4 regions of the Quisquiliibacterium sp. genome follow, and region 1 is predicted to be linked to each of the others. Evidence: predicted binding sites of a transcription regulator. Region 1 holds the regulator's gene; each other region holds the start of a gene.
What was found. Region 1 encodes sigma-54, which starts transcription at its own class of promoters, with help from an activator protein. Its sites were predicted from a motif close to TGGCANGNAANCTGCTTT; they were not measured.

Region 1 (7,813 bases):
GCGCGCCGGCGACGCTGGCGCCGGCGCGCGCACCGTGACCGCCGAGCGCGGAACGGCGCAGGCGCTGCCGGGTTTCGAGCACGCGCTGACCCATTTCCGGCTGGTGATCGCGCCCTGGCGGGTGGACCTGCCGCTGACCCGCGCGCGCGCGCTGCCCACGACGGCTGCGGTGAGCACGAGCCCGCCGCCGACAACGGCCGCCGACTGGCGATGGTGGCCCCTGAGCGCCTGCGCCGACGCGGCACTGCCCGTGCCGGCCCGGCGCCTGCTGGCCTCGCTCAGGCCGCCCGGAGGGTCACCCGAGGGATCCTGATCCGGCAGCCGGTGGCCAGCCGCGACCGCCGGCGGCCGCGGCTCAGATCACCTGGCGCTGTGCCAGGAACTGATGCACCAGCGACAGCCGCATCAGCGGATCGGGCAGGGCCATGAGCCGGTGCCGCGTGCCCGGCGGGATGGGCAGAAACTCGCACAGCCGGTTGGCCACCCAGCCCGCATCCTCATAGCGCAGCGGCTCGGCCACCATCTGCCGCATGGTGTCGGTCTCGCGCGCCACCAGGTCGTCGACAATGCGGCGCACCAGCTGCGGCAGCACCGCGAACTCCGCCGGCACCGGCGCGGCCGGATCGGGGTCGATCAGGCGCACGCGGGCGCGGACCAGTCCGTCCTTCTGCAGATGCCGCTCGAGCACCTCGAAGCGCTGCCCGCCCACGCAGCGGATGCGCAGCACGCCGAGCTGCTCCATGTCCCACTCGCGGATCTGCGCCAGGCAGCCGATGGTCTCGTGCTCGGCCGGTTCGCCGACCTCGCCGCCGCGCGTGATCAGGCACACGCCGAAGGCAGATTCGGTGCGCAGGCAGGCCTTGACCATGTCCATGTAGCGGGCCTCGAAGATGCGCAGCGGCAGCACGCCCTCCGGAAACAGCACGCTGCCCAGGGGAAAGATCGGCAGGTCGGCGATGAGGCCGTTGCCGTCGTGGTCTGCGCTCATGCCACCAGCCGGCGCTGGGCCAGCGACCGATGCCGCACCAGCACATGCTCGGTGCGGCGGAAGCGGTGGGCGAGCTCCTTCACGCACCACACCGAGCGGTGCTGGCCGCCGGTGCAGCCCACCGCCACGGTCAGGTAGCTGCGGTGCTCCTGGATGTAGAACGGCAGCCAGGTGCGCAGGAAGCCCTCGATATGCTCGACGAAGCGCAGCACCGAGGGGATCTCGCGCAGATAGGCGTCCACCGGCGCATCCAGCCCGGTGAGCGGGCGCAGCTCGGTGTCGTAGTACGGGTTGGGCAGGCAGCGCGCATCGAAGGCGAGATCGGCGTCGAGCGGCACGCCCTGCTTGTAGGCGAAGGATTCGAAGAGCAGCGTGAGCGGCGCGCGCCCCGCACCCACCGCCTCGCGCACCCACTGGCGCAGCACATTCGGGTGCAGATCGGTGGTGTCGATGGCCAGGCCGACATCCTCGAGCACCGCCATCACCTCGCGTTCGCGTTCGATGGCCTCCACCAGGGTGCCGCGCTCGGCCGGCTCGGCGGCCTGCATGGTCATGGGATGGCGCCGACGCGTCTCGGCGTAGCGCTGCACCAGCGTGGCCGTGCCGGCATTCAGGAACAGGGTCTTGACATCGTGCCCCAGGCTGGCGAGCCGCGGCACATTGGCCCGCAGCTCGCTCACCGACTCGCCGCTGCGGGCGTCGATCGCCACCGCCACGCGCTCGTGCCCGGCGCCGGCGAGCGACGCGATCACCTCCTGCAGGAAGCGCACCGGCAGGTTGTCGACGCAGAAGAAGCCGTCGTCCTCGAGCACATTGAGCGCGATCGACTTGCCGGAGCCGGAGATGCCGGTGATCAGAACGACGCGCATCGCGGGATTCAGGCCTGGCCGCCCTGCTCGATCATCTGGTGCTGACGCTCGACGAACTCGCGGGTGGTGTCGATGCCGCGCAGCGACAGCACCGTGCTGCGCACCGCCGCCTCGGTGAGCACTGCCATGTTGCGGCCGGCCGCCACCGGGATGACCACCTTGCGCACTGCCAGGCCGAGGATGTCCTGGGTGAGCGCCTCGAGGGGCAGCCGCTCGTACTCGTTCTCCATGGTGCTGCGCCGGACCAGATGCACGATCAGCTTGAGCCGCATCTTCCGGCGGATGGAGGTCTCGCCGAAGATGGTGCGGATGTCGAGCAGGCCCAGGCCGCGCACCTCGAGCATGTTGCGCAGCAGCGGCGGGCAGCTGCCTTCGACGGCGTTGTGCGCGATGCGCTTGAAGTCGACCACATCGTCGGCGATCAGGCCGTGGCCGCGGCTGATGAGCTCGAGCGCGAGCTCGCTCTTGCCCAGGCCCGACTCGCCGGAGATCAGGACGCCCAGGCCGAGCACGTCCATGAACACGCCGTGCATCGAGGTGCTGTCGCCGGTGGCCTTGCCCAGCCAGCTGCGCAGCGTGTCGATGATGCGCGCGCCGGGCAGCCCCGAGGACAGCAGCGGCAGGTTGGCGGCCCGGCAGCGGCTGACCAGGCCAGGATCGGGCTCGATGCCCTCGCTCACGATGACCGCCGGCGGGTTGCCGCTGACCACATCGTCGAGGATGGCCCGGCGCCGGGACTCGTCGAGGTGCAGGTAGTACGCGGTCTCGGCCTGGCCGAAGACATGCATGCGCGAGGGGTGGATCAGGTTCAGGTAGCCAAGCAGGTCGGCCGGCGCGGCGCGGGTGGGCGCGATGTCCCGGCTGCCGCCGGCCTCGCCGGCGATCCAGCGCAGCTGCAAGGCCTCACGGTTGGCCTCGAACATCTGGCGGACCGTGACGGTCATGGTCGCGGGCTCAGGCCGCCGGCCGGTAGGGTGCCCAGCCGGCCAGGGTGCGGTGCATCTGGGCGGGGTCGTCGCAGGCCACCAGGCTGTCGCGCACGGCGCGGTCGGACAACAGCTCGGCGAGCTCGGAGAGCAGTTCGAGGTGCTCCTCGGTGGCATGCTCGGGCACCAGCAGGAACACCAGCAGGCGCACCGGCTGGCCATCGGGCGCATCGAAGGGGATGGGTTCGGCCAGACGCACGACTGCCGCCACCGCTTCCTTCAGGCCCTTGATGCGGCCGTGCGGAATGGCCACGCCCTCGCCCAGGCCGGTGGAGCCGAGCCGTTCGCGGGCGAAGAGAGAGTCGAAGACCTTGCCGCGCTCGATGGCCTGGTTGTTCTCGAACAGCAGCCCGGCCTGCTCGAACAGGCGCTTCTTGCTGGTGACCGAGAGGTTGGTCACGACATTGGTGGGCGGGAGCAGGCGGGCGAGTCGGCTCATCGGACGCGGCAACCGGGAACGACGACCTGCAGGCCGTCCGGATGCCCCGGAATTCGGTGATGGAGCGATTGATTATAGGTAGGGCGTCGGGGCTTGGGCGGACTTTTTTGCGCGGCGCACAAGAAAAAGCCCGGCAAGCCGGGCTGGGGTTTCGCAATGCAGGAAAATCAGGCGACCGGTGCGTACTTCATGGCGTCATGGCCATGGCCGGTGGTCTTGTCCTTGTGCTTGAGGATCTGCCGGTCGAGCTTGTCGGCCAGGCTGTCGATCGCGGCGTACAGATCCTGGTCGGTGGACTCGGCAAAGATGTCCCGGCCGGGCACATGGATGCTCACTTCGGCCTTCTGGGCCAGCTTGTCGACGCTGAGGAACACCTTGACATCGATGACCCGGTCGAAGTGCCGGGTGATGCGCTCGAGCTTGAGCAGCAGGTAGTCGCGGATGGCGGGGGTGACTTCGAGGTGGTGACCGCTGATCGACAGGTTCATGGCGCCTCCAGAGGTGGCCCGACGATGATCGGGCCGGGTTGACAACCAGTGGGACGCGCGGCGCCGGGCCGAGACGAGGACTTGCGAGCGGCGTGCCGGTCAGAGCACCTTGCGCTGGGCGACCGGCGCGATCTGCAGGGACTCGCGGTACTTGGCCACCGTGCGTCTTGCCACCACGATACCCTGCTCGCCGAGCATGTCGGCCAACCGGCTGTCGGAAAGGGGCTGCTGCGGATCCTCGGCGGCCACCAGCTGGCGGATGAGCGCGCGGATGGCGGTGCTCGAGGCCGCGCCCCCGGCCTCGGTGGCCACATGGCTGCCGAAGAAGTACTTCAGCTCGAAGGTGCCCGAGGGCGTGAGCATGAATTTCTGGGTGGTGACCCGCGAGACGGTGGACTCGTGCAGACCGAGCTCCTCGGCGATCTCGCGCAGCACCAGCGGACGCATCGCCACCTCGCCATGCGAGAAGAAGGCCTTCTGGCGTTCGACGATCGCCTGCGACACCCGCAGGATGGTGTCGAAGCGCTGCTGGACATTCTTGATCAGCCAGCGCGCCTCCTGCAGCTGCGCGCCCAGGCCGCCGGCCCCGGCGCCGCGGTTGCGGCGCAGGATCTGTGCGTACATGTCGTTGATGCGCAGCTTGGGCAGCACATCGGGGTTCAGCGCGGCGGTCCAGCCGGCGCGGGTGCGACGCACCACCACATCGGGAATCACATAGGTGGGTTCGTCGATCGAGAAGGCCGCACCCGGCCGCGGATTGAGGCTGCGGATCAGGGCCTGGGCCTCGCGCAGCGCCGCGTCGTCGCAGTGCAGCAGCCGCTTGATGCGGGCGAAGTCCTTGGCCGCCAGCAAGGCGAGGTGGTGCTCGATCAGGGCGCGGGCGAGCGCGAAGACCTCGGCACTGGCCCGCCCCGGCTGCTCGGCGCGCAGGGCGGCGAGCTGCAGACGCAGGCTCTCGGCGAGGTCGCGGGCGCCCACCCCTGCGGGGTCGAAGCTCTGCAACAGGGTGAGCGCCGCGTGCAGCTGGTCGGGGTCGATCTCGAGCTCGGCCGGCAGGATGGCCGCGATTTCCTCGAGGCTGCCGTCGAGCAGGCCGTCGTCGGTGAGGTTGTCGATCAGCAGTTCGACCAGCGCCCGGTCGAGCCGGCTGCACTGGGTGGCGGCGAGCTGACCGGCAAGGTGGTCGCGCAGGGTGCGGCCGGTGGCCGCGAGCTGCGGCATCGCGCGGTCGTCGTTCTCATCGTCGCCGGCCGCGCTGCCGCTGCCCGACCAGTCGCCGCCGCGCTCGGCATCGTCGAAGCTCCCGCCGTCACCGCCGCCGTCGGTACCCTCGGCGCCGGCCCGTTCGGTCTCGCCGCCGCCCGCCTCGCGGCGTTCGCCCTCGTGGCCGGATTCGCCCTGGCCGCCGCCCTCGCCCGCACTGCGCGAGGCCGCGAGGCTGCCGCCCGCGTCGAGCCGGATGGCGCCCACCAGCGGGTCGTCCAGGCGCTCGAGCAGCGGGTTGTCGGCCAGAATCTGGTCGAGCTCCTGGTTGAGTTCGAGCGTGGACAACTGCAGCAGCCGGATCGACTGCTGCAGCTGGGGCGTCAGCGCGAGGTGCTGGCTGAGCTTGAGCTGGAGCGAGGTCTTCAAGGGGAGGATGGGGCTCGAACAGGGCGGCCGGCAAGCCCGGCGACGCCGGACCTTACATCCGGAAGTGTTCGCCCAGATAGACGCGGCGGACGCTTTCGTCGGCGATGATCTCGTCGGGCCGGCCGGAAGCAAGAACAGTACCCGCGTTGATGATATACGCCCGATCGCAAATGCCAAGCGTCTCGCGCACGTTGTGATCGGTGATCAGCACGCCGATGCCACGCTCCTTGAGGAAGCGCACGATCCGCTGGATCTCGATCACCGCGATCGGATCGACGCCCGCGAAGGGCTCGTCGAGCAGGATGAAGCGCGGGGAGTTGGCCAGCGCCCGGGCGATCTCGACCCGGCGCCGCTCGCCGCCCGACAGCGACACCGCCGGGTTGCCCCGCAGATGGGTGATCTGCAGATCGGCCAGCAGGGCCTCGAGCCGGCTGGCGATCTCGGTGGCCGGCAGCGGCCCGCCCTGGGCGGCCGGCTGCAGCTCGAGCACTGCCCGGATGTTCTCCTCGACCGACATCTTGCGGAACACCGAGGCTTCCTGCGGCAGGTAGGACAGCCCGATGCGGGCCCGGCGATGGATGGGCAGCCGGCCGATGGGCCGGCCGTCGAGCTCGATGACCCCGGCATCAGAGGGCACCAGGCCCACGATCATGTAGAAGCAGGTGGTCTTGCCCGCGCCGTTGGGTCCGAGCAGGCCGACCACCTCGCCGCTGCGCACCTCGAGGGACACATCGCGCACCACCTGCCGGCCGTGATAGGCCTTCATGAGGTGGCTGATGGTCAGCCTCGATCCGGCGGCCGGTCCGGGGGGCAGCCCCGTGCCCTCGGTGATCGCCGCCATCAGGGGCGGGCCTGGGCCGGCGTGTTGGCCGGCTTCAGCGGCACGGACGGGCCGGCCGGCGCACCACCGGCTCCCGTCTCGGTGCGGGGCTGGATCACCAGCCGCACCCGGCCGCCTGGGTTGTCGGCGGTGGCCCCACGGCTGCCGCCATCGACCGAGACCTGCTCGCTGCGGCCGTCGTAGACGATCAGGCTGCCGTGGACCTCGTCGGTGATCCGGTCCTGCTCCAGGCGCCTGAGCTGGGCCCGGTCGATCAGGCGGACCACCTCGGCCTTGCCGTCGTAGTCGAGCTGCTGCGCGCGGCCGTGCACGAACTGGTCGAGACCGTCGCGCTTCTGGCGGAAAGTGGCCGGGTTGCCGAAGGCGCTGCCGTGCTGGTAGCCCTCGGGATCCTGGCGCATCACCAGCCGATCGGCGCGGATCACCAGTGTGCCGCGGGTGAGCACCACATTGCCGGTGAAGACCGTGGTCTGGCGGACATCGTCGTGGCGCAGGCTGTCGGCCTCGACCTGGGTGGGGCGCTCGCGGTCGGCCCGCTCGGCGCCGGCGGTACCGCCCACGAGCAGACCGAAGGCCAGCGCCAGCACGCGCCAGAGGGCGAGGGTGGGAGATGCGGGGATCATGGGGAGGACGCCTGCCGGGGGGACTGGCCGGCGCCCGTGCCGGGCGGCCAGTGGACCTGCACCCGTTCGCTCAGCTGCAGGGTGCCCTGGCGATTATCGAATTCCATGCCGACACCGGTCAACACGGCGCCGCCGCGCTCGATGCGGACCGGCAGGTCGGTGCGCGCCGTCTCGGTCTCGGAGAACACCAGCAGGGCCTCGGTGCTCAGGCGCAGCGCGGGCGCCTCGGGGCCGGCCTCGCGCACCACCCTGACCTCGTCCTTCAGCAGCGTCTGCTCGCCTCGGCCGGTGGTGCGGCCCTCGCGGGCGGTGAGCGTGACCCGCGGCCGGGTCGGGTCCAGGCTCACCAGGCGGGGCCGGGTGAATTCGCTGCTGTCGTCGTCGGGGAAGTGCACCAGCCGCTCGGCCCACAGCCGGAAGGTGGGTTCGCCCTGCCGGTCGGTGCGGGTGAGCGAGAAGCGTTCGACGAAGTAGTCGGGTTCGTGGGCCGGGGGCCGGGCGCCGGCGGCCGGGTCGTCGCGGCGGGCGAGCTCGGTGAGGTAGTAGCTGTAGGCGGTCAGCCCGGCGAGCAGTGCGATCGACACCGCGGCCGCGACCCGGTCCTGGCGCAGGGCGGGCATGGCGGCGCGCTCAGCCGGGGGTGCCGGCGGGCCGGCCATCGCCGCTCGCCGCGCCACCGTGAGACGCCGGACCGCTGGCGTGCGCCGCATCGCCACCAGGCGCAGGCGCCAGCGCCCCGGGGGAATCGGCCTGGTCGAGCCAGCGCTGAAGCTGGGCGTCGCGAAGGCCGCATCGGGCCAGCCACCAGTCGGCGAACTCGCGCACCGCGCCGTGGCCGCCCGGGCGGCTGGCCACCCAGTCGGCGCGCTCGCGCACCTCGGGGTCGGCGTCGGCGGGCGCCAGCGCGAGGCCGGCCAGCCGCATGGCCGGCAGGTCGGGCCAGTCGT
Region 2 (7,813 bases), on a different contig from region 1:
AGCTCCTTGCCAGTGCCCGACTCGCCAGTGATCAGCACCGTGACATGGGAGTTGGACAGGCGCCCGATCGCGCGGAACACCTCCTGCATCGCGGGCGCCTTGCCGAGGATCTCGAGCTCGCCCGCGGCCACCTCGTCGACCACCTCCTCGGGCACGCTCTCCTGGACCGCGCGGCGGATCAGGTCGATGGCCTTGGGCAGATCGAAGGGCTTGGGCAGATATTCGAAGGCCCCGCCCTGGAAGGCCGACACCGCGCTCTCCAGGTCGGAGAAGGCGGTCATGATGATCACCGGCAGCGCAGGCCGGCGCTCCTTCACCTTCTGCAGCAGCTCGATGCCGTTCTCGCCCGGCATGCGGATGTCGGAGACCAGCACCCGTGGCGCGCCGTCCTCGAAGGCCCTCAGGCACTCCCGCGCGGTGGAGAACACCCGCACATCGAAGCCCTCGCGGGTGAGCGCGCGCTCGAGCACCCAGCGTATCGACTGGTCATCGTCAACGATCCATACCGAGTTCATGTGTGCGCCCTGGTCTGCGTGGACCTGCGCCTAGACGATCGGCAACAGAATCCTGAATTCAGTCCGCCCCGGCCTGCTATCGCACTCGATCACGCCACCGTGCTGCTGCACGAAGCTCTGCGCGAGCGACAGGCCAAGACCGCTGCCCCCTTCCCGTCCCGACACCAGCGGAAAGAAGATCCGATCACGGATCGCTTCCGGGATGCCGGGGCCGTTGTCGATCACATGCAAATCCAGTGCCAGCTTGTGACGACGGCCACCGATCACAGTCTGACGACTGATGCGCGAGCGCAGGATGATGCGCCCGGCACCGGCCAGGGCCAGAGCCGCGTTGCGCACGATGTTCATCACCACCTGGATCAGCTGCTCCTTGTCGCCGCGGAACTCCGGCAGGCTGGCGTCGTAATCGCGCTCGAACACCAGGCTCGGGCCGTACTCGGCCTGCACCACCGAGCGGACCCGCTCGAAGACCTCGTGGATGTTCATGGGCTGCACGACCCGGGCGTGGCGGTGCGGCGCGAGCAGGCGATCGACCAGCGCCTGCAGGCGGTCGGCCTCCTTGATGATCACCTGGGTGTACTCCCGCAGCGCCGGCGAGGGCAGTTCGGTCTCGAGCAGCTGCGCCGCGCCGCGCAGGCCGCCCCGCGGGTTCTTGATCTCGTGGGCGAGGTTGCGCACCAGTTCGCGGTTGGCCGGCGCGGAATCGAGCAGCTTGGATTCACGCTCCTGGCGCAGACGCTGCGCGATCGGGCGGAACTCCATCAGCAGCACGCCCAGCGGGCTGTCGAGCGCAGCGGCGGTGGAGGAGAGTTCGAGCGGCTCACGGCCGGCGCGCTCGAGCACCAGTTCCTGATGCTTGTGGCCGAAGGCCGCCCGGCAGGCATCGAGCACCAGCGCATCGATGATGCCGCCGTTGACGAACAGCCGGGCGAAGTTCTGGCCGCGGATCAGCCGGTTGGAAACCTCGAAGAGCTGCTCACCGGCCTGGTTGATGAAGACGATTGCGCCGTGGGGATCGAGCACCACGGCCGCGCTGCCGAGAAGGTCGAGGCCGGCCAGCAGCGATTCGGGACGCCGGCGGCGGTCTTCATGGTCGGGAGGCAGGAGGGTCATCGCCCGCCCCCGGTGCTCAGTTGCGGATGGCGGCCAGTTCCTGGCGGATGCTGACGATGTTGCTCTCGGCGCGGCCGATGTCCTCGCGCATGCGCTGCACCCGCTCGAGGTACTTCAGGTAGTTGCGCTCGTCGCCGCGGCGCTCGGGCTCGCCGTTGTTGAACGCGGTGCGCAACTCGGCCAGCCGGGCTTCCTCCTTGCGCAGCTCGTCCTCGAGGATGCGGCGGCGATCGCCGTCGAGCGTGCGCTGGGCGGAGGTGTCCACCTTGGGGAAGGCCGCAGGTGGTGCGGCTGCGGCAGGTCCGCCTGCGGCCGGGCGCTGGGTGGCCCCGGTGGGCGGGAAGGGTCCGGGTGCTGGCGGGATCGGCGCCGCGGGCGCGCCTGCCGCGCCGGCCTTGGGGGCAACCGGCTTGGGTGCGGGAATGACGGTGATGCTGGCATCGACCACACGGCACTGGCGCTCGGTCGCGGGCCCGGGTGCCGGCGCATTGGTGTACTCGATCACGCCGCTGGCGGATTCGCAGCGGTAGATCTGCGCCGGTGCGGGCGCGGCGATCAGGGTCAGCCCGACCATCAGGCCGAGCCTGCGGAGATGCCGGATCACGGTGTCCTCGGGAGGGGGTGGGGCATGGCCGACTATACCGCGCCCCCTCTGCCGGCAGACTGACCGATCGTCTGATGCCAGAGCGACGATCGGCGCAAATGCACGGCAAATCCCCGGCATTTGCGCGAGAAACGACAAAGGGCCGGCAGGCCGGCCCTTCGCGGTCATCACGGAGGGGAGCGGTCACGCCGCGCCCCGCCCGCTCAGAGGGAGTAGTACATGTCGAACTCCACCGGATGGGTGGTCATGCGGAAGCGGGTGACTTCCTCGCTCTTGAGCGCGATGTAGGCATCGATCATCTCGTCGCTGAACACGCCGCCGCGGGTGAGGAACTCGCGATCCTTGTCGAGATACTCGAGCGCCTGGTCGAGCGACGAGCACACGGTGGGGATCTTCGCGTCTTCTTCGGGCGGCAGGTCATACAGGTTCTTGTCAGCCGCCTCGCCCGGGTGGATCTTGTTCTGCACACCATCCAGGCCGGCCATCAGCATGGCCGAGAAGGCCAGGTAGGGGTTGGCGGTGGGATCCGGGAAGCGCACCTCGATGCGGCGACCCTTGGGGTTGCTCACATAGGGAATGCGGATCGAGGCCGAGCGGTTGCGCGCCGAGTAGGCGAGTTTCACCGGGGCTTCGAAGCCGGGAACCAGTCGCTTGTAGGAGTTGGTGCCGGGATTGGTGATCGCGTTCAGGGCACGGGCGTGCTTGATGATGCCGCCGATGTAGTAGAGCGCGAACTCGGACAGGCCCGCGTAACCATTGCCGGCAAACAGGTTGACCCCGTCCTTCCAGACCGACTGGTGGCAGTGCATGCCGGAGCCGTTGTCACCCACGACCGGCTTGGGCATGAAGGTGGCGGTCTTGCCGTAGCTGTGGGCCACATTGAGCACCACGTACTTCAGGATCTGCAGCCAGTCGGCACGCTGCACCAGCGTGGAGAACTTGGTGCCGATTTCGCACTGACCCGGGGCAGCCACCTCATGGTGGTGCACCTCGACCGGGACGCCCATCTGCTCCAGGAGCAGGCACATCTCGGAGCGCATGTCCTGGAAGGAATCCACCGGGGGCACGGGGAAATAGCCGCCCTTGACCGCAGGCCGATGGCCCAGGTTGCCGCCTTCGAACTCCTTGCCGGTGCTCCAGGGCGCTTCCTCGGAGTTGATCTTCACCCCGCAGCCGGACATGTCGACATTCCAGGTGACCGAGTCGAAGATGAAGAATTCGGGTTCGGGACCGAAGAAGGCGGTATCGCCCAGCCCGCTGGCCTTCAGATAGGCCTCGGCGCGCTTGGCGAGCGAGCGCGGGTCGCGGGAGTAGCCCTTGCCGTCGGAGGGCTCGATCACGTCACAGGACAGGATCAGGGTGGGTTCCTCGCGGAACGGATCCATGTTCGCGGTGGCGGGATCGGGCATCAGCAGCATGTCGGAGGCCTCGATGCCTTTCCAGCCGGCGATCGAGGATCCGTCGAAGGCGTGGCCGCTGACGAACTTGTCCTCGTCGAAATGGCTGACCGGCACCGTGACGTGCTGCTCCTTGCCGCGGGTATCGGTGAAGCGGAAATCAACGAACTTGACCTCGTTGTCCGTCACCATCTTCATGACGTCTTTGGCGCTCGCCATTCGGACTCTCCTGGGTAACTGCTGTCGGGTTTGAAAGGGGTAAATCAAAAGCCGCGCGATTGTCGGCGCATTTCTGCAGCCAGGCAAACCTGCCGGAAATCAAGCAGAAATCATGCCATGAACTCGGCAGCAACGCCCCCGGCTGGGGCATGAGAATTCAGGGACTTAGCGATCGACCACGCTCTGCGCACCAGGAACGAGCGCACGTTTTTGGTGCGCTCCCATGATACGCACAAATAGGGTGCACCGCAGCCGCGATCGCCGCCGGCTCAAGCCAGGAAGATCGACTGCAGGTCATTGAGGAAGTCCAGGCCCCGCGGGCTCGCCCGGAAGCGCGACGGGTCGGCGTCGATCAGGCCTGCCGCGAGGGCCTCACGCAGCGGCGCCGCCAGCACGGCCGCGCTCAGCCCGGTGCGCTCGTCGAACAGCGCGCAGGGCACACCCTCCACCAGCCGCAGGGCGTTGAGCATGAACTCGAAGGGCAGATCGGCGGCTTCGAGCAGGCGCTCGGTTTCGACGGCGCGGCCGGCCAGGGCCGCCTCCTGGTAGCGCTGCGGGTGCCGGTAGCGCGCCTGGCGCAGGACACCGCTGGCCGAGGAGATCTTGCCGTGGGCACCGGCACCGATGCCGAGGTAGTCGCCGAACTCCCAGTAGTTGAGGTTGTGACGGCAGCGGTGGCCAGCCCGCGCGAAGGCCGACACCTCGTAGCGCGCGAGCCCCTCGGCGGCGAGGCGCGCCTGCACAAGCGCCTGCATGTCGGCGGCCAGATCCTCGTCGGGCAATGGCGGCGGATGGCGTGCGAACAGCGTGTTGGGCTCGAGGGTGAGGTGATAGGCGCTCAGATGTGGCGGCTCGAAACCGAGCGCGGTATCGATGTCGGCGGCCAGATCGGCCAGGCTCTGGCCGGGCAGCGCGTACATGAGGTCGAGGTTGAAGCTGGCGAAGTGACGCGCCGCCTCGGCGACCGCGGCGCGCGCCTGTTCGCCGTCATGCACCCGGCCGATCGCGCGCAGCAGTCGGTCATCGAAGCTCTGGACCCCGATCGACAGCCGGGTGACGCCGGCGCGGGCGAAATCGGCAAACCGGCCCGTCTCGAAGGTGCCGGGGTTGGCCTCGAGGGTGATCTCGGCGCCCGCCGCCAGACGGATCCGCGCGCGCACCATGGCGAGCAGGGCGTCGATCGAGGCCGGCGAGAACAGACTGGGCGTTCCCCCGCCGATGAACACCGTCTGCACGCTGCGGCCCCACACCAGCGGCAGCGCGGCCTCGAGATCGGCCTGCAGCGCATCCAGATACGCGCGCTCGGGCAGGCCCGCCAGTTCGGTCGCCCCGCCGCGCCATTCATGCGAGTTGAAGTCGCAGTAGGGGCACTTGCGCAGACACCAGGGCAGGTGGATGTAGAGCGAGAGCGGCGGCAGCTGCGTGAGCGGCACCGGGCCGCGGGCCGGCGCGGCCCGACGCACCACCGACACCGGCCGGGCATCGCTCATCGGGCCGTCGCGCGCCGCGAATGCTCAGACCAGACCGGCACGGCGCAGACGGTCCTGCAGGTCGCGCATCGCCTGTCCGCGATGGCTCAGCGCGTTCTTGCGCTCGGGGCTGAGCTCGGCCACGGTGCAGCCCAGCTCGGGCAGCAGGAAGTGCGGGTCATAGCCGAAGCCGGCCTCGCCTCGGGGGGTGTCGATGAACTCGCCGCGCCACAGGCCATCGGCCACCACCGGCTGCGGGTCGTCCGGCGAGCGCACCAGCACCAGCACGCAGTAATAGTGGCCGCTGCGGCTGGCGGCCTGCCGCAGCTGGCTGGCCACCAGGCGGTTATTGGCGATGTCATCGCGCGGACCGCCGGCGAGCTCGGCCCAGCGCGCAGAATGCACACCGGGGGCGCCGCCGAGCGCGTCGAGGCACAGCCCGGAGTCGTCGGCGATCGCGGGCAGGCCGGCGGCGGCGCTGGCGTGGCGCGCCTTGGCGAGCGCATTCTCGAGGAAGGTGGCGTGCGGCTCGGGGGCATCGGCGATGCCGAGTTCGCGCTGGCCGACACCGCTCACCCCGAAAGGCGCCAGCAGGGCGGCAAACTCGCGCAGCTTGCCGGCATTGCCCGAGGCGATCACCACCCGGCTCAGACGGCCGGCGCCCGCCGCCGCGTTCACGGCAACGGCTGCCCGAGTGCGGACTGCTGGGCGCGCACCAGGTCGGCGATGCCCGCGCGGGCGAGTTCGAGCAGCGCATCGGCCTGCGCACGATCGAAGGGTTCGCCCTCGGCCGTGCCCTGGATCTCGACGAAGCCCCCGGCCGCGGTCATGACCACGTTCATGTCGGTGTCGCAGGCCGAATCCTCGGCGTAATCGAGGTCGAGCACCGGCACGCCCTGCCACAGGCCGACCGATACCGCGGCCACCGCCTGCCGCAGGGGCGAAGCGGCAAGCCGGCCCGTGGCCAGCAGCCCGGTGACGGCATCGTGCGCAGCCACCCAGGCACCGGTGATGGCAGCGGTGCGGGTGCCGCCGTCGGCCTGCAGCACATCGCAGTCGAGGGTGATGGTGCGCTCACCGAGCGCCGGCAGGTCGAACACCGCCCGCAGGCTGCGCCCGATGAGCCGCTGGATCTCCTGGGTGCGGCCCGACTGGCGGCCGCGCGCGGCCTCGCGATCGCCGCGGGTGTGGGTGGCCCTGGGCAGCATGCCGTACTCGGCCGTGACCCAGCCCTGGCCGCGCCCACGCAGGAAGCCGGGGACCTTGTCTTCGACGCTGGCGGTGCACAGCACCCGGGTGTCGCCGAACTCGACCAGCACCGAGCCCTCGGCATGGCGGGTGAAGCCCCGGGTGAAGCGCACCGGGCGCAACTGGGCGGGCGCGCGGCCGCTGGGGCGCAGGCAGGGGGCGGCGATGGCGGAGGCAGTCATGCCCGGCATTCTACGGGGCGATGACCCGGGGACGGGCGATGCCGGCAGGCTCCCGTGCGCGGGGCCCGACGCGCCTGCGCCCTCAGCGGGCGGCCGTGCGGGCGATCTCGTCCTGGATTTCGGCCACGGCCCGGTCGATGTCGGCCTCGGTGATCGGCGGCTCGGGCTCGGCGTCGGGGCTGATGTCGATGGTGGTGGTGACCGCGCCGCGCAGCAGGGCGGCTCCGGTCATCGGCGACGTGGCCGGCGCGTCGCTGTCCCAGCGCATGGCGAGCGCGGTGGCGTTGTCGGCCAGGCGGCCGGCAGCGGCCACGCTGCGTCGGACCAGATCGGGCACCGCGCGCTTCACATCGGCGCCGATGAAGCCCTCGATGAGCGCGCCCTCGGCCAGCGGCGCCCATACCCCGTCACTGCAGAGCAGCAGCAGATCGCCCGGCTGCAGCGTGGCGCCAGGGCTGACCTCGATGGTGGGCTGAAAAGGCGAGCCCAGACAGTTGAGCACCTTGTTGCGATCGGGGTGACGATTCTCGGCGCCTGGCGCGAGGAGCCCCATGGCAAGCAGGGACTCGACCTTGGAGTGGTCGCGGGTGCGCGAGACCACCGTACCGTTGCGGATCCAGTAGGCACGCGAATCGCCGGCATGCGCCCACCAGGCCTTGCCGCCCTGCACCAGGCAGGCCACCACCGTGGTGCGCGGCGACTCGCTCATGCCATGGGTGACCTGGTACTGGAGGATGTCGCGGTGGGCCTGCAGCAGGGCCTCGTCCAGGAAGGCCGGCGGATCGGCCAGCGCGGGCTGGGCCTGGCGCTGGAAGCTGGAGGCGACCGACTGCATCGCCACCTGCGCCGCCGCCTCGCCGCGCTGATGACCGCCCATGCCGTCGGCGACCAGCATGAGCAGGCAATCGCGCGTGAACGCGTAGCCCATGCGGTCCTGGTTGATGGGACGCGCCCCGGTGAGGCTGTCCTGGTAGATGCTGAACTTCATCGGGCCGGCCGGCGCGACCGCGCTCAGGATTCGAAGGGCGTGGTGGCCGGATCGCGACGGCGGCGGCCGAGGGCGCCC
Region 3 (7,813 bases), on a different contig from region 1:
GGGGATGGTCATCAGGATGACCAGCAGGGTTGCCACCGTCATCCAGGCGGTGTCGCCCTTGTTGGGCACCGGGGGCTTGGCCTCCTCGGCCTTCTCCTCGGGCTTGGCAGCCTCGGCCTTGGCATCGGCTTTCGCGTCGGCCTTGGCCTCGTCCTTCTTCTCGTCGGCCTTGGCTTCCGCCTTGGCCTCGGCCTTGGGCGCCTCGGCGGCGGGGCCGCCCTTGTCCTGCGCCAGCGCGCCGCCCATCGGGGCGATGCCCAGGGCGAGCGCGAGCGCGATGGCCCTCAACAGATTCTTCATGGTGTTCTCCGGGATTCGTTGACGGGGTGGGTCAGAGCGCTTCGTTGCCGGTTTCGCCGGTCCGGATGCGCACCACCTGTTCGAGGTCATAGACGAAGATCTTGCCGTCGCCGATCTTGCCGGTGCGCGCCGCGCCCTCGATGGCTTCGATGGCGCGCTCGACCAGGTTCTCGGCCACGGCGGCCTCGATCTTCACCTTGGGCAGGAAGTCGACGACATACTCCGCGCCGCGGTAGAGCTCGGTGTGGCCCTTCTGGCGCCCGAAGCCCTTGACCTCGGTGACCGTGATGCCCTGCACGCCGATGCCCGAGAGCGCCTCGCGGACCTCGTCGAGCTTGAACGGCTTGATGATTGCGGTGATCAGCTTCACTGGAATCTCCCTCTCGACCGGCCCCCAGGGGCCGGCCTCTGGTTCATGACAGTGGAATCAGAAGGTCTTGGTGACCGACAGGACCGCCACGCCCTTGCCCATGTCGCGGGAGTACGCGTTGCGGTAGCACTGACCCACGCCACCCTTGGCGTTGGTGTCGATGTAGGACAGGCCCCAGGTCAGCCCGGCGACATCCTTGGTGACACCGAGTTTCCAGTCGGTGTAGGAGCAGTCGGACTTGGCCCGACCGGCGCCGGCGGCGATGGTCTGCATGCCCACGTGCGCCACGAGGGTGAACCCGGCGGGCAGTTCGAAGTTGCCGGTCAGGTCGAGATAGCTTGAGCCCTTGCTGCTGGCGTAGCCGAAGGTGTTGGTCAGCGAGTGCGAGTACTTCAGGGTCAGCATCTTCCAGGTGCCGGCCACATAGGCTTCCAGGGTGTCGGGCTTGGTGAAGCCGGCGGGGTAGGAGCCCGGATAGAGGTACTGCAGGAGGCCGATGTCATAGCCCAGGTCACCCACGGCGCCCTTGTAGCCGCCGTAGAGGTCGAGTTCCAGGCTGTTGCTGACCGGGGCTGCGGTCGTGGACTGGTCGGAGATCCAGCTCACATTGCTGCCCCAGGTGCCCAGATAGAAGCCGCTGGCGTGCGAGTAGTCGAAGCCACCCTGCAGGGCGGGCTTGCCGTTGGTCTGCGCGATGCCGCGGTAGCGGTACTCGGAGGCAAAACCGACATTGCCGGTGAAGGTGTGCGGCGAGGCCTCCTTCTTGTCCTGGGCGACGCTCAGGGTCGGGAGGGTGGCGGTGAGGGCAGCGAGACCTGCCGCGGCGATCAGCTTTTTCATGGATGGCGCTCCTGGCGTGAATGGGATCGTGGAAAGCGGCCCCGCACCGGGGCGGGGATGGGTTCGCACGGTCTTGCATTTACCGTGCCACCTCGCTCGATCCGGCTTCCTGCGCCCGATCCGCCCGCAATCCCCGCTCTCCAGCCCGGTGAAAGCACTTTTTTGGTGCGCTAAAGCGCAAATCCCTGTTTTGGTGCACACCATGGCGCAAGGCGCGCCACCACGCCATGCGGCGCGTCGGCGCGGTGCTAGACTGGACCAACGCCGTTGTCCGCCCCGGTCAGCCGTTCAATCCCCTGCTGCCATGAACCGACCCGATCCGCTGGATGAGCTGCTTGCACGCCTGTCGCGGGTGGTGGCCGAGGCGCCGGCTGCCGCCGACCTGTCGCGCCGGCTGCGCGTGGTGCTCGAACAGGGCCTCGCCCAGTTCGACCTGGCCACCCGCTCCGAGCTCGAGGCCTATGCGCAATGGGCCGCCGGCATGCGCCAGCGGGTGGAGCGGCTCGAGGCGCGGATCACCGAACTCGAAGCCGCCGCCAGCGGCGCCAGCGCCGGCAGCCCCGCTGCGCCGGCCGAACCCGGGAGACCGACATGATCGTGCTGGGCACCAGGGAACACGGGCAGCGCCGCCGCCGCGCGGTGCCGGTGATGCAGGACACCTTCCACAAGTCCGAGTGGCTCGAGAGCGGCGAAGATCCGGTGCTCTCGCCCACCGCCTTCCTGGTCGAGCAACCGCCCAACACCACGCTGGTGCCGCACTTCCACCGGCAGAACCAGTTCCAGCTCTTCGTCGAAGGCGGCGGCACCATCGGCCGCAACCCGCTGGGCCCGGTGACGGTGCACTACGCCGGCGCCTACACCGGCTACGGACCGCTGGTCTCCGGGCCGCAGGGCGTCAAGTACTTCACCATCCGGCCGGTGTGCGAGAGCGGCTTCGTGCCGGTGGCCGATGCCGGCGAGAAGCTGCTGCGCGGCCCGCGCCGCCACGCCACCGCCGGGCCCATCGCCGTGCCCGACACCGCGACCCTGGCCGCGCTCACCGCGGTGCGCCAGCAGGTGCTGATCGCGCCCGAGCCCGACGGTCTGGCCGCCATCGTCACCGAACTGCCGCCCGGCGGCTCGGTGCGCTCGCAGGCCATCCCGGCCGCCCAGGGCCAGTTCGTGTTCGTGCTCGCCGGCAGCCTGGAGCACGAGGGCCTCACCCTCACACCCTGGGAGAGCCTGTTCGCGGCCGCCGACGATCCGGCGCCGATGCTGCGCGCCGGCCCCGGCGGGGCGCAGGTGGTCATGCTGTCCACCCCGCCGCGAGACCCCGCCTACCGCTGAGCCTCAGCCAGCCGGGCCCGCAGCTCGGTCTTGAGCACCTTGCCGTAGTTGTTCTTGGGCAGCGCCTCAAGCCGGAAGTAGGCCTTGGGCCGCTTGAAGCGCGCGATGTGCGCCACCACCAGCGCATCGAGTTCCGCGTCGCTCACCCGCTGACCGGGCCGCGCCACCAGGAAGGCCACCACCTCCTCGCCCCAGTCGGCATGGTGACGACCCACCACCGACACCTCGGCCAGCGCCGGATGCAGCAGCAGCACCTCCTCCACCTCGCGGGGATAGATGTTGGTGCCGCCCGAGATGATCAGGTCCTTGGCGCGGTCCTTCAGGGTGAGAAAGCCATCGGCGTCGAAACTGCCGAGGTCGCCGGTGCGCAGCCAGCCGTCGCGCAGCGCGGCCTCGCTCGCCTGCGGGTTGTTCCAGTAGCCGGCCATGGTCACCTCGGAACGGCAGATCACCTCGCCGATCTCGCCCGGCGGCAGGTCGCGGTCATCGGGGTCGACTACCCGCACCTGCACGCCGGTGCGCGCGATGCCCACCGAGCTCAGGCGCTCGGCGTGGCGCGGGTGCGCGCTGTCAGCGTGCATGGCCTTGGACACGCTGGTGATGGTGTTGGGCGTCTCGCCCTGACCGTAGATCTGCAGCAGCGAGCCGGGGAACACCGTCATGGCCCGGCGCAGGTCTTCCAGGTACATCGGCGCGCCGCCGTAGAACAGCGTCTTCATGTGCTCGGCGCGCAGCCGCGCGGCGCCGGGATGGTTGACGATGCGCATCACGATGGTGGGCGCGCCGAAGAACGACACCTGCCGGTAGCGGCCGATGAGATCGACCATCTCGGACGGATCGAAGCCCTGCGACTCGGGCACCACCTGATGGCCGCCGCGCGCGATCTGCGGCAGCGAGTACAGGCCGCCGCCGTGCGACAGCGGCGCGGCATGCAGCATGGTGTCTTCGGTGCTCACCGAATCGATGTCGGCGTAGTAGCGCAGCGCCATCGCGCGCAGGTTGCGGTGCGTGAGCGTGGCGCCCTTGGGCCGGCCGGTGGTGCCGCTGGTGTAGAAGAGCCAGGCCGGATCGTGTTCGGCCACCGCCTGCATGGGCAGCGGATCGGCGCGGCACAGCGCGCGGTAGGCGTCATCGTCGACGCTGATCAGCGCCGCCAGGGCCGGCGGCTGGCCGCCCATCGCAGTGAAGTCCATGCCCAGGTCAGGCGACACGAAGCACAGCCGCGCGCCGCAGTTCTCGAGGATGAACGCCACCTCGCGCGGATGCAGCTTCGCGTTGACCGGCACCACGCACAGGCCGGCATGCCAGGCCGCCCACATCAGCTCGAAGTACGGCGCGCTGTTCTTCATCACCAGCGCGATGCGGTCGCCGGCCGTGACCGCGGGATGACGGCGCAGCCCGCCGGCGAGCCGCGCCACCCGCTCGTGCAGCTGGGCGTAGGTGTGGATGAGGCGATCGCCGACCGAGACCGCGCGGGCCTCGCCGAAGCTGCGCGCGGTGGCGGCGAGAAAGCCGGCGGTGTTCATCAGGCCCGCCCCAGGATGGTGATGCAGGCCGCGGCTTCTTCGCAGCCGATGAAGCCGCCGCCGTTCTCGGCGATGGCAAAGCGCGCATCGGCCACCTGCCGCGGCCCGGCCTCGCCGCGCAGCTGCCAGGTGAGCTCGGCGATCTGGCCAAGGCCGGTGGCGCCGATGGGATGGCCCTTGCGTTCGAGACCGCCCGAGACATTCACCGGGATGCGCCCGCCCAGCCGCGTGTCGCCGCGCTCGGCGATCAGGCCACCCTCGCCGAACGCGCAGAAGCCCAGGTTCTCGGTCTGCACGATCTCGGCAAACGCGGTGGCGTCGTGCACCTCGGCCAGCGACATGTCCTGCGGCCCGAGGCCGGCGATCTGATACGCGCGATTGGCCGCAAGATGGGTGATGTGGCGATCGACCTGCGCGGGGTCGCGCGCCTGGCCGCTGGCCAGCACGCTGGCGCAGACCTTCACCGCGCGCGAGCGGTCGAAGTGACGCAGCATCGGCTCGGTGACCAGCACCGCCGCCGCGGCGCCATCGCTGATCGGCGAGCACATCGGCAGGGTGAGCGGCCAGGAGATCATCCGCGCGGCCAGCACCTCGTCGATGCTCATGTCGTTGCGAAACTGCGAGAGCGGATTGAGCGTGGAGTGGAAGTGGTTCTTGGCGGCCACCGCGGCGAGCTGCCGCTCGGTGGACCCGAAGGTCTTCATGTGGAAGCGCGCCAGCGCCGCGTAGACATCCATGAACAGGCTGCGCGGGCCGCTCTCCCAGGGCGTGCCCGGTGGCGGCGACACGCCCTCGCCCAGGGCGAGCAGGTCGCGGCTGCTGGCCTGCGCCTGGTGCACATCCCAGGCACCGTCAAAGATCGCGAAGCTGCGCGCCTTGTCGGCGTGATACATCTTCTCGGCGCCCACCGCGAGCGCGATGTCGGACACGCCGGCCTTCAGCCGCGTCCAGGCAAGGTGGAAGGCGGTGCTCGCGCTGGCGCAGGCGTTCTCGACATTGACGATCGGGATGCCGGCGATGCCGCAGTCGCGCAGGGCAATTTCGCCGCCCACCATGAACTGCCCCTCCATGGCCGACTGCGCCGCATTGGCGAAGAAGGCCGAGTCGATGCGCTCGCGGCCGATGCCGGCGTCAGCCAGCGCGGCCAGCACCGCCTCGCGGGTGAGGTCCTTGACCGACTTGTCCAGAAACTTGCCGAAGGCGGTCATGCCCACCCCCACCACATACACATCGCCCATGCCGACGCTCCAGAAGTTGTCGCGGCAAGCATAGCGCCGGAAGCGGAATGGCCGGCGCGGCCGGCTCGCTATAGTGGGCTGCCGCAGCCTGCCCGCCAAACGAGGAGACCGCCATGGACCGCACCCGCCGACTGCTCGCCAGCGCCCTGCCCGCCGCGCTGGCGCTGAGTCCTGCCCTGGGCCGGGCGCAGGCCTGGCCAACCCGGCCCATCCGCCTGATCCTGCCCTTCGGGCCGGGCTCGGGCACCGACACCCTGGCCCGCACCCTGGTCGAGCCGATGTCGCGCGCGCTGAAGCAGAACTTCGTGATCGAGCATCGGCCGGGCGCCAACACCGCCATCGCCTGCGCGATGGTGGCCAAGGCCGCGCCCGACGGCTACACCCTCGGGCTGCTCACCAACTCGGGGCTGGCCGCCAATCCCGGCGGCATGATCGACAACCCTGGCTACGATGTGGCGAAGGAGCTGGTCTTCGCCTCGCTGGTGGCCTCGGTGAACTATGTGCTGCTGACCGCGCCGGGCATCCCGGGACGCACGGTGCGCGAGGTGATCGACCATGTGAAGGCCAACCCGGGCAAGCTCAGCTACGCCAGCGGCAACACCGGCGGCATCTCGTACATGGGCCACCTCGCCCGCACCCAGGGCCTGAACATCGCCCATGTGCAGTACAAGTCCACGCCGCCGGCGCTGGTCGATCTCGCCGCCGGCCATGTCCAGCTCATGGTGAGCGATGTGCCCGCCGCGCTGCCCATGATCCGCGGCGGCCGGGTGCAGGTGGTGGCGGTGCCCTGGCCCACCCGGCATCCCCTGCTGCCCGACACGCCCACCTATGCCGAGCAGGGTGTGCCCACGCCCCCCGACTTCTCCGGCTGGTGGATGCTCACCGCGCCGGCCGGCACGCCCACCGAGATTCTCGACCGGCTCAATGCCGAGGCCGGCACCGCGCTCAACAACCCCGAGGTTCGGGCCTCGCTCAACCGCGCGGGCCTGGTGCCCATCCCCTCCACCCGCGACGAGGCGCTGCGCTACCAGCGCGACCAGCTCCAGGTCTGGGGGCGCATGATCCGCGAGCTCGGCCTGAAGATCTGACGAAAGGCTGGCCGGGGCGCTGCCCCTCGGCCATCGGGCTGAGCCGCAGGGCCGAGGCCCGCATCCCCAGCCGCGTCACTGCCCGGCCTAGACTGGGGCACCCCTCGCTCGCCCCAGCCGCATGTCGCTTGCCGTCGTCCGTTCCCGCGCCCTGGTGGGCCTACAGGCACCCGAGGTGCGGGTCGAGGTCCACCTCGCCAACGGGCTGCCGGCGCTGCATCTGGTCGGCCTGCCACAGGCCGCCGTGCGCGAGAGCGCCGACCGCGTCCGCGCCGCACTGCTGCAGGCCGGGCATCAGGTGCCCAGCCGGCGCATCACCGTCAACCTCACCCCGGCCGACCTCCCCAAGGACTCCGGCCGCTTCGATCTCCCCATCGCGGTGGGCATCCTCGCCGCCAGCGGCCAGGTGCCCGCTGAGGCCCTCGAAGGCCTCGCCTTCGTGGGCGAGCTCTCGCTCACCGGGCAGGTACGGCCCATCCGCGGGGTGCTCGCCATGCTGCTGGCCCTGCAGGCCGACGACCCTCGCCGGCGCCTGGTGCTGCCCGCCGCCTGCCAGGCCGAGGCCGAGCTGCTGCCTGACGGCCAGGCCCTGCTGGCCAGCGATCTCACCGAAGTCTGCGCTCACCTGCGCGGCGACGCACCGCTGCCCCGGGCCGCGCATCGCACCCCTGAGCCCGCCGCCCCGGCGGTGCCTGATCTTGCCTCGGTGCGCGGTCATGCCCAGGCCAAGCGGGCGCTCGAGATCGCCGCGGCGGGCGGCCACTCGCTGCTCATGGTGGGCCCGCCCGGCGCGGGCAAGAGCCTGCTCGCGGGCTGCCTGGCCGGGCTGCTGCCGCCCATGGCCCACGAGCAGTCGCTGGCCTGCGCGCTGGTCGCCTCGGTGAGCGGGGGCTTCCTGCCCGCCCAGTGGGGGCGCCGGCCGCTGCGCGCCCCGCACCACAGCGCCTCGGTGGCGGCGCTGGTGGGCGGCGGCAATCCGCCGCGGCCGGGCGAGATCACCCTGGCCCATCATGGCGTGCTGTTCCTCGACGAGCTGCCCGAGTTCCCGCGCGCCGCGCTGGAGGGGCTGCGCGAGCCCCTGGAAACCGGCTCGGTCACGCTCTCGCGGGCGGCGCGCCAGGCCAG
Region 4 (7,813 bases), on a different contig from region 1:
TCGCGGTGGTGGTGGCCCTGGGCCAGGCCGCCAGCCGCACCGACCTGAGCGTGGAGCGGGTGGCCATCAATGTCGATGACGCCCCCATGCCCGACAACGGCGGCGGCCAGCCGATCGACCAGCCGGTGATCGCCGGCGCACCGGCGGGCTACTTCAGCAGCCTGCCGATCAAGCGCATCGTGGCCGCGATGCGCGCCGCGGGCGTGCCAGCCTCGGTCTCGCAGACCGCCGGCACCTTCGTGTGCAACCACCTCTTCTTCACGCTCGCCCACCTGATCGCCACCCGCCATCCGCAGCTGCGTGGCGGCTTCATCCACCTGCCGATGCTGCCCGAGCAGGCCGCCGCCTGGGTGGGCACGCCCAGCCTGTCGCTCGACACCATGGTGCGCGGCGTTCGCGCGGCCATCACCGCCACGCTGAGCGGCGAGGGCGATGCGGCGCGCGACGGCGGGACGGTGGCCTGAGGCGCGGCACCAGGCCGATCACCCGACCCGCGTGCCCATGCCCCCGTCCACCGGCAGCAGCGCGCCGGTGATGAAGCCGGCCTCGTCGCTGCACAGGAACAGCGCGGCATTGGCGGTGTCCCAGCCGCTGCCCATGCGGGCGCGCAGCGGCACGCGGGCATCGCGCTCGGCGCGCACCTGAGCCACCGGCCGACCGGTGGCGCGGGCGCCGCCCTCGACGGCCATGGGCGTGTCCATGAAGCCCGGCAGGATCGCGTTGCAGCGGATGCCGTGCCGCGCGTTGGCCGAGGCCACGCTGGTGGTCAGCCGGTTGACGCCCGCCTTGGAGACCTCGTAGGCGATCATGGTGGCGCCGGCCACCGAGGCGAGCGAGGAGATGTTGACGATCGCACCGCCGCCGCCCTGTTCGCGCATCAGCGGCAGGGCATGGCGCAGCGTGAGCCACATGCCCTTGAGGTTGACCGCCATCAGGCGATCCCAGGCGGCCTCCTCGGCCTTGTGCGCCGGGCCGTCACCGCCGCCGCCGATACCCACATTGTTCACCAGCGCATCGATGCGGCCGAAGCGCTCACGGGCTGCGGCCACCAGCGCGGCGCAGTCGTCACGGCTGGCGACATCGGCCCGGAAGGCCCAGGCCTGCCCGCCCTCGGCGTTGATCAGGGCCGCGGTCTCGGCCGCGCTGGCCTCGTCGCGATCCACGCACAGCACGCGCGCGCCCTCCTGCGCCAGCCGCAGGGCCGTGGCCCGCCCGTTGCCGACATTCGGGCCGGGGCTCTGGCCCGCCCCCACCACCACCGCGCACTTGCCCGCCATCCGTCCGCTCATCGTCGTCTCCTCGTGGCTCCATCGGAGGGAGCCTGAAACGATTGTGCCTCGGCGGCGCGAACGGGCGTTTCAGCACCGCGCCTGCTCAGGGTGTTGCGTCCGCGCGCCCGCCCTCGCGCCGGGCCGCCTCCCAGACCAGGGCCGCCTGCTTGCGGGTCTCGCCCCAGCGGTAGCGGCCGGGCTCGCCGGTCTCGCGGATGACCCGATGGCAGGGAATCAGCCAGGCAAGCCGGTTGGCCGCAAGCGCGCTGCCCACGGCGCGAGCGGCCTGCGGGCTGCCGGCCCGCCGCGCCAGCGCGCCATAGCCGATGAGCTCACCGGGCGCGCTGGCCATCAGCGCCTGCCAGACCCGGATCTGGAAGTTCGTGCCGCGCAGCACCAGGTGGAGTCGCCCGCGCTCGGGCGGGTCTGCGAACACCCGGGCGAGCAGGCGGTCGGCCTGGGTGTGGTCCCGCGCAAGGCGGGCCATCGGCCAGCGCCGCGCGAGCTCGGCCAGCGCCGGCGCCTCGTCGCCGTCGAGGAAGGCCAGCTCGCACAGGCCGCGATCGGTCCAGCCGACCAGCGCCCGTCCGAGCGGGGAGTAGCCCACGCCCCAGCCGATGCAAACCCCGGCCCCGGCGCGCTGGATCTCGCCCGGGGTCATCGCCTCGCAGCTCACCATCAGCTCGTGCAGGCGGCTGCCGCTGCCCAGACCGGCACCGTGGGCGGTGGCCAGCACATCCTGCGAGCGGCGCAGCTGCGCAAGGGCGTACTCCTTGGTGAGGTACTGCAGGAAGCGCTTGGGCGAGATGCCCACCCACTGCGCGAACACCCGCTGCAGGTGATGGGGGCTCAGGTGGACCGCGTCGGCCAGCGCGGCCAGGTCGGGCTGCTCGGCGGCATGGCCGCGCAGGTGCTCGATGGCACGGGCCACCAGCGCGTAGTGCCGGGCGGCGGTGCCGGCCTCAACGGGGGCGACGGTCGCAGGGTCGAGCAGGGCGGTCATGGGCATGCAGGCAGTCTGCGCCCGCCCGCGCCGCCGCGGCAAACCGGTTCTTGCGAAGCGACGGCCCCATGGCCCCGAGCGGACCGCGGGCGCTTTCATCGGTCGGGGCCCGGCCCCTAGAATGCGCCATGTCGTTCGCGTCACCCGGGTCAGCGCCGGCTCAGCCCCCCATCGATGTGGTGCTGATCGCCACCCTGCGCCCCGACATCCTGCGCCTCACGCTCGAATCCTTCAGCCGCGGCCTGCTCGCCGGCACGCCGGTGCGGCTGATCGTGAACATCGACCCGATCGGCGAGCCTGGCGTCACCGCGCAGGACATCCTCGCCCTGTGCCGTGCCTACTTCGCGCAGGTGGTGGCGCGCACCCCCGAGAGCCCGTCGTTCCCGAGCGCGGTGCAATGGTGCTGGTCGCAGGTGCAGACCGACGAGTTCTTCCACCTCGAAGATGACTGGTGCCTGCGGCGATCCGTGCCGCTCGGCGAGCTGCGCGCGCTGTTCGCGGCTGATCCCTCCCTGGTAAGCGTGCGCCTGAACCTGCTCGGCAATCGGCGGGTACGGCACGACGGCCGCTACCTGGTGAGCGGCCGCCTCAGCCTGAACCCTTCGGTCTTTCGCACGGCCTACATCCGCGAACAGCTCGCGTGCTTCGATCTCGGCGCCGACCCCGAGAAACAGTTCAAGGGGCGCGAGGCCACCCCGGGCTGGCCGAACCCGGTGTTTGCCTACTGGGGCAAGGCCACCGATCCGGCCTGGGTGATCGACACCGGCCGCTGCTGGCGCCGCACGCTGGGCCTGATCAAGCAGACCGACGGCGGCGGCATGGCCTGGCACTGCCGGGCCCGCTCGCGCCTGTACCACGCCTGGGCGCGGCTGAACTACCGCGCGTTCATGGGCTGGTGGTGGCGGCGTTATGCCCCGTCGCGCCAGGGAACGGCCAGGGTGCTCAACGGGCCGCGCCCGGCGCACCGCCCGCCGCCTGGAAGTTGGCAGCCACCCGCTGGCGAAGGTAATCCCCGGCACTGATCGGGGCGTGCTTGCCGGAGGGGCCGGCAATGACCGATTCGCGGTTGGCCTGGGCGAAGAACGCGATGCTGTAGCGCGAGCCGAGGTACTCGCCCGGCTCGGGCGTGCGCACCCGGTGAAAGTTCGAGGGCAGCCGGTCGTCGCTCCAGCGCATGAGCATGTCGCCGATGTTGCAGGTGATGGCGTCTTCCTCGGGGGGCACCGGCGTCCAGACCGGGTTGTCGAGGTCCTTGCCGGCGCAGACCTCCAGCCCGCCCTGCCCGGCCCGCTGAAAGAGCAGGGTCAGGCAATCGAAGTCGGTGTGCGCCCCGGCGCGCCACAGCCCGGCCGCGCCGAGCGAGGCCGGATCCACCGGGTAGTAGTGCAACAGTCGCAGGGTGCTCTGGTAGTCGGGTTGGGCGGGGTCGTGCGCGGCAGCGAAGAAATCGGTGGTGAAGCCGAGCTTGTGCGCGAAGCAGGAAAGCACCCGCATGGCCACCGACCAGCATCGCGACTCGAAGTCGAGCATGGCCGCCTGGAAGCCGGGCAGTTCCGACTCGGCCGGCCACAGCCCGGCCATGCGCGGGCGGGTGATCTGGTAGCTCTCCTTCTGGTCGGGCGTGCCCGTGGACGGCCGCACCTGGGCGCGGCTCTCCCAGCCGACATTGTCGGCCTTGCGGTGCGGGTACTGCGCCTTCACCGGGTCGGGCAGACCGAAGAAGCGCTCGGTCATCGCGAAGGCCTCGCGCACCCGCGCCGGCTCGATGCCGTGGTTGACCACCTGGAAAAAGCCCACCGCCACGGCCGCGTCCCAGAGCGCATCGGCGATCTCTTCGCGCCGCGCCGCGAAGTCGGCGAGGTCGATGCGCGGCACCTCGCCCGCCACGGCGGTCGAGCGGACCGCGCCGATCCGCGACTCGCGGGTGAGTTCGACCATCGGCCGGGCAGATGTCATGCGGTGATTCCTGCGGTGGAGGGGATTCGGGCGCCTGGCCGGGGTCGGTCGTCAGCGGGGCCTGGCAGGTGTTCAGCAGAAAGCATGCCCGATGCGGGGCGGGGCCGGTGGACGACTGGTCTGCGTCGGTCATGCATCCGGATCGTCCGTGGCATGGAAGCTGCGTGCCCGGCGACCTGAGCAACCCCGCGCGCCTCGCTGGTGCGCCGCTCACCGCCTCGGCGCGCCAGCGGCCTGCGCGCGCGCCCGCGCGGTGCGTTCCACCCTGTTCCGGAGAAGCGCCCGTGTTCCGATGCCATCCGCCCTTCCCTCCCCGCACGCGGGTCCGTGCAAGGCCTGCGGCATGATCCCGGTCCTCGACCTGGACGGCGCGCTCGCGCCGGGCGGCCCGCGCAGCGCCGAGCTGGCGCGGCAGTTGCGCGAGGCAGCCATGGACAGCGGCTTCTTCTATGTGCTTGGCCACGGCATCGCGGCCGAGCGGGTGGCGCAGCAGTTCGCGCTCGCGCGCCGGCTGCTGGAGCTGCCGGCCGAGCGCCGCGAGGCGCTGTCGATGCGCCGCTCGCCGATCCTGCGCGGCTTCGAGACCCTGGGCGAACAGACCCTCGACGCTGCAATGAAGCCCGACCTCAAGGAGAGCTTCTACTGCGGCATGGACTGGCCCGACGACCATCCCTATGTGCGCGCGGGCTATCAGACCTACGGCCCCAGCCAGTGGCCCGAGGAGGTGCCCGAGGCGCGCGCGCTGTGCCAGGACTGGATCGCGCGGATGAATGCGCTCTCGCTGCGGCTGATGCAGCTGATGGCGATCTCGCTGGACCTGCCCGAACACCGCTTCGACGAGGCCTGCCACGAGCCGATGGTGAGCCTGCGCATGGTGCGCTACCCGCCGCACCCGCCCGATGCCGACGAGCGCACCTTCGGCGCGGGGGCGCACACCGACTGGGGCGCGGTGACCGTGCTGGCGCAGGATGGCCATGGCGGCCTGGAGGTGCAGATGGGCGACGGGCGCTGGGTGGAAGCCCCGCCGCTGGCCGGCAGCTTCGTGGTCAACCTGGGCGACATGGTGCCGCGCTGGACCAACGGCCTGTACCGCTCCAACCTGCACCGGGTGCGCAACCGGCACTCCGGCGGCGCGCCGCGATTCTCGCTGCCCTTCTTCTTCGAGCCCAACTACCTGGCGCGCATCGAGGCCCTGCCCGGCACCGTGCCCGCGGGCAGCGTGCCGCGCTACCCGCCCTGCACGGCCGGCGAGCACCTGCGCGAGATGTACGAGCGCACCTACGGGCTGCGCCGCCAGACCGCCGAGCCCAGCGCCTGAGCGCCGCCGCCATGCAACTCTTCGTGAATCTGTTCTGCCGTGACATCGACCGGCAGATCGACTTCTACCGCAGCCTGCTCGGGATCAGCGAGCTCGAACACAGCCGCTCGCCGATCTACCGGGCCCTGGGCGATGCGCACTTTCAGTTCGGCTTCCACGCGGCACCGGCCTACGGCCTGCTCGGCCTTGGTGACCGGGTGGCGACAGGCAGCATCCTGCCTCCGGTGAGCACCTACCCCACCTTCATGCTGGCCGACCCCGCCGCGGTGGATGAGGCCACCCGACGCGTGCCCGCGCTGGGCGGGCGCATCCGGAAAGGCCCCTACCCCACCTACTACGGCCAGTGGCAGGCGGTGCTGGAAGATCCGGAAGGCCAGGTGTTCCGCTTGAGCACGGCAAGCCTGCCCGCGGGCGTGAGCCCGGCCACGCCGCCCTGGAAGAGCTGATTCGCGGAAGGGCGCGCCGGCCGCTTTCGGTACCATCGGACCATCCCGACACCCCCGAGGCAGGCTCCGATGACCGACACCGCCGACGCTCCCCAGGAAGTGCTCTACGAGGTGGCAGACCACATCGCCACCATCACCCTGAACGCGCCGCAGCGCATGAACACCATCTCGCGGCCGATGCTCGAGCAGCTCGGCCGCCGGCTGCTGCAGGCCGACGACGACCCCGGCGTGCGCTGCGTGATCCTCACCGGTGCGGGCCGCGCCTTCTGCGCCGGGCTCGATGTGATCGGCCAGGCGCAGGGCCGCGGCATGCTGCGCACCGACGAGCCGCCGCGCACCACGCTTGACCTCAAGACCACCCCGCCCACCGTGCTGCAGGCAATGGAAAAGCCGGTGGTCTGCGCCGTGAACGGCGGGGCGGCGGGCTACGGCATGGATCTGGCCATCGGCTGCGACATCCGCATCATGGCGCGTTCGGCCAAGATGGCCGCAGCCTTCTGCAAGCGCGGCGTGCTGCCGGAGTCGGGCAGCACCTGGTATCTGCCGCGCATGATCGGCTGGGCCAAGGCCGCGCAGCTGATCTTCACCGGCCGCACCCTCACCGCCGACGAGAGCCTGGCCTGGGGCCTGGCCAACGAGGTGGTCGAAGACGGCCAGTCGCTGGCCCGTGCCCGCGAGATCGCGCTCGAGATCGCCGGCAATGCGCCGCTCGCGGTGCAGGCGGCCAAGCGGCTGATGCGCATGGGCCTGAACGAGCCCTTCCCCGAGCACGTGCACCATGTGTACCTGCAGCTGCTGCCGCTGCTGCAGACGCAGGACGTCAAGGAAGGCATGCGCGCCTTCGCCGAGAAGCGCGCCCCCGACTTCCAGGGCCGCTGAGCGCCGCATCCGAGCCCGCACCGGGGCTCTCGTCCGGGCCCGCGCGCGGGCCCGCGGCCGCCACGCCCCTCCCATCCTTTCGCCCGCAGGAACCGCCATGAGCTATCAGTGCTTCGATGTCTCGATCGCCGACCACATCGCCCACATCCGCCTGAACCGACCCGAGAAGCGCAACAACATGATCCGCGCCTTCTGGGACGAGCTGCCGGCGATCGTCGAGGACATCGACCACAACGCCCGCGCGCGGGTGATCGTGATCTCCTCCACCGGTCCGCACTTCTCGTCGGGCCTGGACACCTCGATGTTTGCGGACGCAAGCATCGCCCCGGGCCCCGATGCCGAGCGCGCGGCGCAGCTGCAGCACGGCGCGCGCTTCTACGAGCATGTGCTGCACATGCAGCGCAGCTTCAATGTCCTTGAGCGCTGCCGGCTGCCGGTGCTGGCGGCCATCCAGGGCGGCTGCATCGGCGGCGGCGTGGATCTGGTGACGGCCTGCGACATGCGCTACGCCACCGAGGACGCCTTCATCACGGTGTTCGAGATCAACATCGGCATGACCGCCGACGTGGGCACCTTCCCGCGGCTGGTGAAGCTCATCCCGGAGGGCATCGTGCGCGAGATGGCCTACACCGGCCGCCGGATGCCGGCGCGCGAGGCCCAGGCCTGCGGCCTGGTGAACCGGGTGTTCCCCGATCAGCCCACCATGCTCGCCGAGGTGATGGGGATTGCCCGCGAGATCGCCTCGAAGGCGCCGCTGGCGGTCTATGGCACCAAGCGCATGATCAACTACGCCCGCGACCACAGCACCGCCGACGGTCTGGACTACATCGGCATCTGGAACGCCAGCATGCTGCAGAAGCAGGAGATCCAGGAGGCCATCAAGGCCAATGCCGAGAAGCGGCCGGGGGCCTTCGTGGAGCTGCCGGTGCTGAAGGGGCGG

Region 2: the regulator sigma-54 is predicted to act here: its motif matches at 3,949-3,966, upstream of glnA (type I glutamate--ammonia ligase).
Region 3: the regulator sigma-54 is predicted to act here: its motif matches at 1,583-1,600, upstream of AC2H6A_RS08740 (TorF family putative porin).
Region 4: the regulator sigma-54 is predicted to act here: its motif matches at 4,303-4,320, upstream of AC2H6A_RS11210 (isopenicillin N synthase family dioxygenase).

What each region holds. Positions count from the first base shown of each region.
Region 1 is NZ_CEXFHW010000007.1:32,882-40,694, reverse strand. Features, by position in the region: gene mutY (A/G-specific adenine glycosylase) at 1-313, shown strand, start outside; gene AC2H6A_RS01810 (LON peptidase substrate-binding domain-containing protein) at 356-988, opposite strand; gene rapZ (RNase adapter RapZ) at 985-1,857, opposite strand; gene hprK (HPr(Ser) kinase/phosphatase) at 1,866-2,801, opposite strand; gene AC2H6A_RS01795 (PTS sugar transporter subunit IIA) at 2,812-3,282, opposite strand; gene hpf (ribosome hibernation-promoting factor, HPF/YfiA family) at 3,450-3,770, opposite strand; gene AC2H6A_RS01785 (RNA polymerase factor sigma-54) at 3,870-5,402, opposite strand; gene lptB (LPS export ABC transporter ATP-binding protein) at 5,455-6,243, opposite strand; gene lptA (lipopolysaccharide transport periplasmic protein LptA) at 6,243-6,866, opposite strand; gene lptC (LPS export ABC transporter periplasmic protein LptC) at 6,863-7,486, opposite strand; gene AC2H6A_RS01765 (KdsC family phosphatase) at 7,497-7,813, opposite strand, start outside.
Region 2 is NZ_CEXFHW010000015.1:5,795-13,607, forward strand. Features, by position in the region: gene ntrC (nitrogen regulation protein NR(I)) at 1-515, opposite strand, end outside; gene glnL (nitrogen regulation protein NR(II)) at 546-1,628, opposite strand; gene AC2H6A_RS03280 (DUF4124 domain-containing protein) at 1,645-2,232, opposite strand; gene glnA (type I glutamate--ammonia ligase) at 2,436-3,848, opposite strand; gene hemW (radical SAM family heme chaperone HemW) at 4,118-5,338, opposite strand; gene rdgB (RdgB/HAM1 family non-canonical purine NTP pyrophosphatase) at 5,363-5,968, opposite strand; gene rph (ribonuclease PH) at 5,992-6,747, opposite strand; gene AC2H6A_RS03305 (PP2C family protein-serine/threonine phosphatase) at 6,830-7,735, opposite strand; gene AC2H6A_RS03310 (serine/threonine protein kinase) at 7,759-7,813, opposite strand, start outside.
Region 3 is NZ_CEXFHW010000059.1:12,022-19,834, reverse strand. Features, by position in the region: partial or broken gene AC2H6A_RS08750 (ammonium transporter) at 1-300, opposite strand, end outside; gene AC2H6A_RS08745 (P-II family nitrogen regulator) at 332-670, opposite strand; gene AC2H6A_RS08740 (TorF family putative porin) at 728-1,510, opposite strand; gene AC2H6A_RS08735 (accessory factor UbiK family protein) at 1,815-2,105, shown strand; gene AC2H6A_RS08730 (hypothetical protein) at 2,102-2,836, shown strand; gene AC2H6A_RS08725 (AMP-binding protein) at 2,827-4,362, opposite strand; gene AC2H6A_RS08720 (thiolase family protein) at 4,362-5,600, opposite strand; gene AC2H6A_RS08715 (Bug family tripartite tricarboxylate transporter substrate binding protein) at 5,714-6,688, shown strand; gene AC2H6A_RS08710 (YifB family Mg chelatase-like AAA ATPase) at 6,810-7,813, shown strand, end outside.
Region 4 is NZ_CEXFHW010000087.1:2,420-10,232, reverse strand. Features, by position in the region: gene pcp (pyroglutamyl-peptidase I) at 1-464, shown strand, start outside; gene AC2H6A_RS11225 (SDR family NAD(P)-dependent oxidoreductase) at 483-1,289, opposite strand; gene AC2H6A_RS11220 (methylated-DNA--[protein]-cysteine S-methyltransferase) at 1,375-2,280, opposite strand; gene AC2H6A_RS11215 (hypothetical protein) at 2,403-3,296, shown strand; gene AC2H6A_RS11210 (isopenicillin N synthase family dioxygenase) at 3,217-4,230, opposite strand; gene AC2H6A_RS11205 (isopenicillin N synthase family dioxygenase) at 4,574-5,548, shown strand; gene AC2H6A_RS11200 (VOC family protein) at 5,560-5,994, shown strand; gene AC2H6A_RS11195 (enoyl-CoA hydratase/isomerase family protein) at 6,064-6,873, shown strand; gene AC2H6A_RS11190 (crotonase/enoyl-CoA hydratase family protein) at 6,971-7,813, shown strand, end outside.